Regions from separate parts of the Xenorhabdus littoralis genome, predicted to be linked through region 3. Evidence: predicted binding sites of a transcription regulator. Region 3 holds the regulator's gene; each other region holds the start of a gene.
What was found. The regulator CRP, encoded in region 3, controls carbon source genes, mostly activating them, when cyclic AMP is high. The targets are predictions, from matches to a motif close to ATGTGANNNNNNTCACAT.
Positions count from the first base shown of each region.

Region 1: epd (erythrose-4-phosphate dehydrogenase) is a predicted target of CRP. The motif match lies at 1,916-1,933, and genes of this name have one in related genera.
Region 2: glpT (glycerol-3-phosphate transporter) is a predicted target of CRP. The motif match lies at 1,877-1,894, and genes of this name have one in related genera.

Region 1 covers NZ_VCDP01000008.1:18,752-22,046, forward strand. Annotated here, with positions in the region: gene tkt (transketolase) at 1-1,837, shown strand, start outside; gene epd (erythrose-4-phosphate dehydrogenase) at 2,124-3,143, shown strand; gene pgk (phosphoglycerate kinase) at 3,218-3,295, shown strand, end outside.
Region 2 covers NZ_VCDP01000053.1:58,086-61,380, forward strand. Annotated here, with positions in the region: gene glpT (glycerol-3-phosphate transporter) at 305-1,657, opposite strand; gene FE394_RS13615 (thioester reductase domain-containing protein) at 2,621-3,295, shown strand, end outside.
Region 3 covers NZ_VCDP01000040.1:28,973-32,267, reverse strand. Annotated here, with positions in the region: gene FE394_RS11705 (phosphoribulokinase) at 1-853, shown strand, start outside; gene crp (cAMP-activated global transcriptional regulator CRP) at 1,214-1,846, shown strand; gene FE394_RS11695 (aspartate aminotransferase family protein) at 1,929-3,167, opposite strand; gene FE394_RS11690 (aminodeoxychorismate synthase component II) at 3,290-3,295, opposite strand, start outside.

The sequences.
Region 1 (3,295 bases), on a different contig from region 3:
GTGGGCTGATCGTGACCGCTTCGTGTTGTCTAATGGGCACGGTTCCATGCTGATTTACAGCCTGCTGCACCTCACGGGTTATGATGTTTCTATCGACGATTTGAAAAACTTCCGTCAATTGCACTCCAAAACTCCGGGTCACCCAGAATATGGCTATACTGCGGGTGTAGAAACAACCACTGGCCCATTAGGTCAAGGTATCGCAAATGCGGTAGGTTTTGCGATTGCTGAGCGTACACTGGCAGCGCAGTTCAACCGTCCGGGTCATGATATTGTCGATCACTACACTTATGCCTTTATGGGTGACGGCTGTATGATGGAAGGTATCTCCCATGAAGTTTGCTCTTTGGCAGGTACTCTGAATTTGGGCAAACTGATCGCCTTCTATGATGACAACGGCATCTCCATTGATGGTGAAGTAGAAGGTTGGTTTACTGATGACACCGCAGCGCGTTTCGAAGCATACGGCTGGCATGTTATCCGTGGCGTAGATGGTCATGACTCTGACGCTATTGCAGCAGCCATCGAAGCCGCGCGTAAAGAGACCGGCAAGCCATCTCTGCTGATGTGCAAAACCACCATCGGTTTTGGTTCACCAAACAAAGCGGGCAAAGAAGAATGTCACGGTGCTCCGCTGGGTGATGCAGAAATCGAAGCAACCCGTAAAGCGCTGGGCTGGGAACATCCGGCATTTGAAGTTCCTCAGGATATTTATGCTGGCTGGAATGCAAAAGAGGCGGGCAAAACTAAAGAAAGCGCATGGGATGAAAAATTTGCAGCTTACGCGAAAGCGCATCCAGAACTGGCAGCAGAATTTACCCGTCGTACCAACGGTGAACTGCCTGCAAACTGGGAAGCTGAATCTAAGGCATTCATCGAAAACCTGCAACAGAATCCGGCTTCTATCGCAAGCCGTAAAGCATCACAAAACGCATTGGAAGTATTCGGTAAAGTTCTGCCAGAATTCATGGGTGGCTCTGCTGACTTGGCACCAAGTAACCTGACCATTTGGTCTGGCTCTAAGCCACTGAACGAAGTTCAGAACGGTAACTATATTCACTACGGTGTGCGCGAGTTCGGTATGTCTGCGATCATGAACGGCATCGCTCTGCATGGCGGCTTTGTGCCTTATGGCGCAACATTCCTGATGTTCGTGGAATATGCCCGTAACGCAGTGCGCATGGCAGCACTGATGAAGATCCGCAGCATCTTCGTATACACCCACGATTCTATCGGTCTGGGTGAAGATGGTCCGACCCATCAGCCAGTTGAGCAGATTGCCAGCCTGCGCGTAACACCAAACATGAGCACATGGCGTCCATGTGATCAGGTGGAATCTGCGGTTGCGTGGAAGTATGCAATTGAGCGCAAAGATGGCCCGACTTCTCTGATCTTCTCCCGTCAAAACCTGGCACAGCAGGAGCGTACGGCTGAACAGTTGGCGAACATCGAGAAAGGTGCTTACATCCTGAAAGATTGCGCTGGCCAGCCTGAATTAATCCTGATTGCGACGGGTTCTGAAGTTGAACTGACTGTGAAAGCGGCAGAGCAACTGAGTGCTGAAGGCCGTCAGGTTCGTGTGGTTTCCATGCCATCCACCGATGCTTTCGACAAGCAAGACGCAGCATACCGTGAAGCAGTACTGCCAGCGGCAGTTTCTGCTCGTGTTGCTGTAGAAGCGGGCATTGCGGATTACTGGTTCAAATACGTAGGCATTAACGGTGCTATCGTTGGTATGCATACCTTCGGTGAATCTGCGCCTGCTGATGCTCTGTTCAAAGAGTTTGGTTTCACCGTTGAAAACGTGGTAGCCAAAGCGACCTCTCTGCTGAAATAATCAGCAAACGAGACTACAAGCGCATTCGTATCAATTTCTGAGCGAATGCGCTCTTTTTTTATTCAACCTTGCCTCATAATGTGATCAATGGCGCTTGCCATCACGCTTTTTTTCTCGTAATCTGGCTTTTATAGTAGCTGAACCGTTTCAGTTAAGTGCGTAAATCGGCGTATAAATGTCTTGTCTGTCACAATCTGGTTAATTTTGTGATGAATCATCCGTACAAGCAGCAGTTGCTCAGTTATCCTAAGCGGTTGCGTGACTACAGATAAATTCAGGGAGTAACATGACTATCCGGATAGCGATTAACGGGTTTGGGAGAATAGGGCGCAGTGTCTTGCGGGCCCTCTACGAATCCGGGCGTCGGGCTGAAATTTCAGTGATCGCTATCAATGAGCTGGCTGATGCAGAAGGTATCGCTCACTTATTGAAATATGATTCCAGTCATGGGCGTTTTGCATGGGATGTACGCCTGAATAATGATTTATTACAAGTAGGAGATGACAGCATTCGTCTGTTTCATCAATCTGATATCTCATCTCTGCCATGGAAAGAACTGGGCATTGATATCGTACTTGACTGTACGGGCAAATATGGTGAGCGGGTGGATGGGGAGTCTCATATCGCCAGCGGTGCCAAAAAAGTTTTGTTTTCTCATCCGGGAGGAAATAATCTGGATGCTACCGTGGTATATGGTGTTAATCACCATTCATTGGTGGCGGAAGATCGCATTGTTTCCAATGCATCTTGTACAACAAATTGTATCATTCCGATCATTAAAGCGTTGGATGATGCGTTCAATATTGAATCGGGGACAGTGACAACTATCCACGCATCGATGAATGATCAGCCAGTGATTGATGCTTATCATCGTGATTTACGTCGAACCCGGGCAGCCAGTCAATCCATTATCCCTGTTGATACAAAACTGTCTGCGGGGATCACGCGTATCTTCCCCAAATTCAGCGATCGGTTTGAAGCGATTTCTGTACGAGTACCGACCATCAATGTGACAGCAATTGACTTGAGCGTGACAGTCAGCACCGCAGTAAGTGTTGAGGATGTGAACCAACTCCTGCAAAAATCAGCGGTCAGGGAGTTTCGTGGTATAGTGGATTTCACTGATTTACCGTTGGTTTCAACGGATTTTAACCACGATCCCCATAGTGCCATTGTGGATGGTACACAAACGCGGGTTAGCGGTAAGCACCTGATAAAAACCCTCGTATGGTGTGATAATGAGTGGGGCTTTGCCAATCGTATGATTGATACGACGCTGGTAATGGCCGCAACTGGTTTCAAATAATCATTTGTTGTGTCACAAACGGCACACAGCAGAAGATTGAGTAATTTTATAGAGAATCAATGAGAGGATTCACCATGTCTGTAATTAAGATGACTGATTTAGATCTGGCGGGTAAACGCGTACTGATCCGAGCTGATCTGAATGTGCCAGTA
Region 2 (3,295 bases), on a different contig from region 3:
GTCGTTGTCATTAAGTAAGCAGAATTATAAAATTAGGTCTGGTTTATTTATACCGGATTTCGCTTAAGTTAATAAATTTAAGTTAATAAGTTTAATTTATATATATTAATTACAATAAACCCGGTGATTTTTAAAACTGCTGAATATAGATGGAAATCGATTATACATATTATTAGAAGATTTTCAGGGTGATATCATATTCCTGAAAATAAAAAGCATCTCAGTAAATAAAATGCTCTTAGTGAAATCGCAGTACAATCAATTTGTACTGCGATTCACCATTAATCAGTGTTTTTAGTCAAGATTACTGATTTAAGCGAGCTATCTCCTGCTTATGTTTATTTTCACTTAACATGACAAACAAAAGCAGAATAACAGATAGTGCGCTACCGCCGATCATGACCGCAAAGCCACCATCCCAGCCTAAGTAGTCAACGGTGTAACCGACGATGATACTGGCTGCGACTGAACCACCCAAATAGCCAAACAAACCGGTAAACCCTGCGGCTGTTCCGGCTGCTTTTTTCGGTGCCAGCTCAAGAGCGTGAAGACCAATCAGCATCACCGGGCCATAAATCAGGAAGCCGATAACAAGCATACAGATCATATCGACAGTTGGGTTACCCGGAGGGTTCATCCAGAATACGATAGTAGCGATAGTCACCAGTATCATAAAGAATACCCCGGTTGCACCACGGTTGCCCTTAAATACTTTGTCAGACATCCAGCCGCACAACAATGTCCCCGGAATCCCCGCATATTCATACAGGAAATAAGCCCAGGAAGATTTATCCATGGTGAAGTGTTTGACTTCCTTCAGGTAAGTCGGTGACCAGTCAAGAATCCCGTAACGCAGCAAGTAAACGAAAACGTTGGCAATCGCAATCATCCACAGCAATTTATTCGGTAGAATGTACTGCATGAAAATCTCTTTTGCAGTCAGTTCTTTTTCATTTTTTTCTGTGTAATCAGGTGGATAGTCGTTTTTATACTCTTCGATTGGAGGTAAACCACAAGATTGTGGAGTATCACGCATCAAAGCGAAAACGATGATAGCCACGAGGATGGCAGCAAATGCCGGCATATAGAATGCGGCTTTCCAGTCATTGAACCACGCCATACCCAGCATGAACAACAATGGTGGCAGGCCACCGCCTACGTTATGGGCACAGTTCCAGACAGAAACAATTCTGCCCCGCTCTTTTTGTGACCACCAGTGAACCATCGTGCGTCCACAAGGAGGCCAGCCCATTCCCTGAAACCAGCCACACAGGAACAGAAGAGCAAACATGATAGCAATGCTGGACGTTGCCCACGGTACGAAGCCCATAAACAGCATAACAGCCGCAGCCAGTATCAGTCCCGCAGGCAAGAAAACCCGCGGATTCGAGCGGTCGGAAACGGAACCCATAATGAATTTTGAGAATCCGTACGCAATTGAAATCCCAGACAATGCGAAACCGAGATCACCTTTGGAAAAGCCTTCATCAATTAAGGAAGGTATTGCCAGGGCAAAGTTTTTCCTCACCAGATAGTAAGCCGCATATCCGAAGAAGATCCCCATAAAAATTTGCCAGCGCAAGCGACGATAAAGTGGATCTACTTCTTGCGCAGGCAACCGGGCTTTATGGGGAGCCGGTTTAAAGATACTTAACATGTTTGTCTCCACATGACTTTTGTATGAGCGCGTTACCACTATTGAGCAGTGGTACCACTAAACGAAAGATTTCGGATAATTATTTTCTATATCGAAGATAATATTAGTCAAAACAATCTTATTTGACTGTGATTTATCGCTAACATATAGATATAATTTCGAAAAGGCGGTGATTTTGAGCTATTTAATGTTTTTTTTAAATGCAAATTATTCATAATAATGTGACTGGCGTCACAATAAATGGCTTTTTTTGCTATTTTGTATCTTTAAAGTTCGTTTTCTTTCTTTATCACGCAATGGCTTATTATTATTGAGGATATTTTAGTGATGTAGTAATCATAAAGTTATTCAAATATAACCTGCATAAATATAACGCTATATAAACGTAAATTAATAAATCGACGATGGCATTTTTTTCTTAAATTTGATAAAGGACACTATTTAATTGATAGTGTTTTTTTAAAGGATGTCTTTATTTATTCATATGATTTTATTTTTATTTACATGTTTGGCGTTTTTTATAATGGGATTACAAATAAAATGTTTGAAATTTAAATTCAAAATGACGGATATTACTACAAATAGTTATTCATGCTCATGACCGCAGTTGTTGTGTAGTGTTGAAGAACTGTTTTGTTAGTTAAAGTATATTTATATCAACAAGTTAACTAGATTTGGGGCGGATTGTATAGGCGTAATACACTCTGTTTCACAGTGAATGACTAGTTTTATATAAGTTGATTATTTAATTAATTAAAGATTACAAAATAATACTAATTAATATATTTATTAAATTTGTACTAAATTTTAGCAATTTATTTTCTGATTCAGCTAACGTCAACATAAAGTATTTGAAAATACGGCATGTAGGCCAAAGCTGGAAAATAATGACTACCAGCATAGATGCCTCCATTCATCATGAAAAATGATGAAATAAGTGGAGCTCAGAATGAGAACATCATTATGAATACTTACACACACAAGGCAATATTACACACAGCATTTACTGGGCAAAAACTCTCTCCGGCTGATGATATTGAGATTACTGATAATCTCAGCCATATGGCAGTAGCGCTTGAACCGTGGTTTAAAAATGTTCCTTCTCGGTTAGCTGAGTTAGCAAAGGTTGTACCAAATGATCCCGCCGTTTCTGATCCTCAGGAAACGCTGACATTTGGTGAATTGCATCAGCGAATTGAGAATGCAGCGCATGTCTTGCGTCACCATGGTGTCAAAATGGGAAGCAATGTTGCTATTGCGGCTCAGCGTGGCATCTCATGGTTCATCACTATGCAGGCGATTTGGCGGATTGGGGCAGTGTATATCCCCCTGAATACCATGATGCCAGAAAAACGCCTGAATGATATTCTCGCCAGTCTGCCGGAAAGTATTCTGGTATCTGATGATACTGTGTCGGCGGGGCTTAAGGCGTCAATATTAATCCCTATGAATGTTATCTCATTGGATATCAATAAGATAACCGAAACGACAGAAGGCACTGATATTCCTGAACTGGGCGATCATCCTGCTTATGTGATGTTTACCTCCGGTTCCACAGGATTACCAAAAGCAGTTCAAGTTCAGCATGACAATCTGGCGGCGTGTTTATGTGGCTTTGGCAAATTGCTGTCAATCAGT
Region 3 (3,295 bases):
GGTCATTGCAATCACTGGCTCCAGTGGAGCTGGAACAACAACAACCAGTGTAGCTTTTCGCAAAATATTTCAACAGCTAGACGCCACTGCCGCAATAATCGAAGGGGATAGTTTCCATCGTTATACTCGTCCTGAAATGGATGCCGAGATTCGGAAAACGAAAGAACAGGGCAGACATATCAGTTATTTCGGGCCAGAAGCCAACGATTTCAGCATGCTGGAAAAAACGTTTTATGAGTATGGAGAAACAGGTAGCGGCCGCTGCCGGAAATATCTTCATACCTACGATGAGGCCGTACCCTATAACCAAGTACCGGGTACTTTCACACCGTGGGAACCTTTGCCGTCAGGCACTGATATTCTGTTTTATGAAGGATTGCATGGCGGTGTTGTCACCCAGCAACACAATGTCGCCGGTTATGTGGATTTGCTGGTTGGCGTTGTTCCGATAGTCAACCTTGAATGGATACAAAAGCTAATCCGTGATACCAGCGAGCGCGGACACTCCAGAGAAGCGGTCATGGATTCCGTTGTCCGTTCAATGGATGACTATATCCGCTATATCACACCGCAGTTTTCACGTACTCATATCAATTTCCAGCGCGTTCCCACCGTTGATACTTCTAATCCTTTTTCAGCCAAAGCCATTCCCTCGCTGGACGAAAGTTTTATCGTAATTCGCTTTCGTGGCCTAACCCAAATTGATTTTCCTTATTTACTGGCAATGCTTCAGGGATCATTTATTTCCAGCATAAATACCATCGTTGTTCCGGGAGGAAAAATGAGACTTGCCATGGAATTAATTATGGCACCTCTCGTTCAACAATTATTGGAAGGCAAAAAAATCTCATAAATTAAATCTAATTTTATTTTTAATAAAACGGGTAACAAAAAACAATAATACAGAAACAATAAAACCGACTCTTTAGACTGATTTCTGGTAATCTGGCAACCAGTTTAATAGGCTGAAGCGATACAGGAGAAGACAGAAATGTTTTCCTGTGTTACAAACTAGGTTACAAGCGGGCTGACAAGAAATATGGATTAAGATAAATACACCGACATGTACATATTTTCATTCATATAAAATTTCCGCTTATCAGTTTTTCAGCAAGTTAATATGTTAATCTATTGACTTTATAAAGCTAGCCTAAAGAGAAACTGTCTGTTTCTCTTATCATAAAGGCAGAAATAACAACAGAGGATAAAGCGAATGGTTCTCGGCAAGCCACAAACAGACCCTACTCTTGAATGGTTTTTGTCACACTGCCATATTCACAAATATCCATCCAAGAGCACGCTTATTCATCAAGGCGAGAAAGCAGAGACGCTTTACTACATTGTTAAAGGCTCAGTTGCCGTTTTAATAAAAGATGAAGAAGGCAAGGAAATGATTCTCTCTTATTTAAATCAAGGGGATTTCATTGGTGAACTTGGATTGTTTGAAGAAGGGCAAGAACGTACTGCTTGGGTGCGGGCTAAAAGTGCCTGTGAAGTGGCTGAAATTTCTTACAAGAAATTTCGCCAGTTAATTCAGGTCAATCCAGACATTCTAATGCGTTTATCTGCTCAGATGGCAAGCCGCTTACAAACAACTTCCGAAAAAGTAGGTAACTTAGCCTTTCTGGATGTCACAGGCCGTATTGCCCAAACATTACTTAATCTGGCAAAACAGCCTGATGCGATGACGCATCCTGATGGTATGCAGATCAAAATCACACGTCAGGAAATTGGGCAGATTGTGGGTTGTTCCCGTGAAACAGTTGGCCGTATCCTGAAAATGCTGGAAGATCAAAACTTGATCTCTGCACATGGTAAAACCATCGTTGTTTATGGAACCCGTTAGTTCCTGAAAAAACCTGAAACTCGGCCAGTGCAATCTATTTTCTGCACTGGCTTTTTTTATTCAGGATTCAGGCAGTTTCTTTTCAACCACCTTCTTTCGAACAATAAAGCGCTAACGCGTGTGCTATTGCTGCATCCAACCGCGCCATGCCTTCTGTTATCTCATCCTCAGGAATAATTAATGATGGCGTAAAGCGCAAAATACTGTCTCCGGCACTCAATAACATCACGCCTTGCTCTGTCGCTTGTTGCAATATTTTTCCGGCTTTACCCTGATATTCAGATTTCAGTACCGCTCCGATAAGCAGCCCTTTTCCCCGGATTTCATGGAAGATGCCATATTTTTGGTTTATTTTTTCCAAGGCGTGGATAAAGAGATCGTGACGTTTTCCCACTCCCGTCAACACTTCCGGCGTGTTAATGATATCCAATGCAGTACAGCCAATGGCACAAGCCAGCGGATTTCCGCCATAAGTTGTCCCATGAGCTCCTACTTCCATTGCAGCCGCAATATCATCGGTCGTCAGCATCGCACTGATTGGGAATCCCCCACCCAACGCTTTTGCCGTCGTCAGAATATCAGGATTGATCCCATCATGTTGATAAGCATATAACTTGCCTGTCCGCCCCATTCCACTCTGCACTTCATCAAAAATCAGCAGAGCCTGATGTTCATGGCACAACTCACGCACACCATGAAGAAATTCTGTCGTTGCGGGAGTAACACCACCCTCTCCTTGAATCGGCTCCAAAACAACAGCACAGGTGCGATCATCGATCACAGCCCTGACAGCATCTAAATCATTAAAAGGAACGTGGACAATATCAGCAGGTTTAGGCCCGAATCTTTCAGCATATTTCGGTTGTCCTCCTACCGAAACAGTAAAAAATGTGCGCCCATGAAACGCCTGATGGAAAGCAATAATTTTGGTTTTATCGGGATGATGGCTGGTAATTGCATAACGACGAGCTAATTTAAATGCCGCTTCATTGGCTTCCGCACCAGAGTTAGCGAAAAAAACCTTCTGTGCAAACGTCGCATCAATCAATTTTTGCGCTAAGGTTAAGGCGGATTCATTGGTAAAAATATTGCTGACATGCCACAATTTTTCACCTTGCTGTTTCAGGGTATCCACCAGGGCGGGATGGCAGTGTCCCAGCGCCAAGACCGCAATACCACCAGCGAAATCAATATATTCTTTACCTAATTGATCCCATACCCGACTACCTTTACCCCTGACCGGAATAAAGCTCGACGGCGCATAGATTGGCAGCATAACCTGATCGTAATCATTTCTGCTTTTTGCTGTTTTTTCTGCCATTCCCCTCACCTTATTTTTATATTTGCCATATCGAAGTGAAATAATAATCACTAAATATGAATAAAAAATCACATTAGAGCAAATAAAAAAAGCCAGAGTGAGGGACTGCCTGTAGTATCTGATTAATA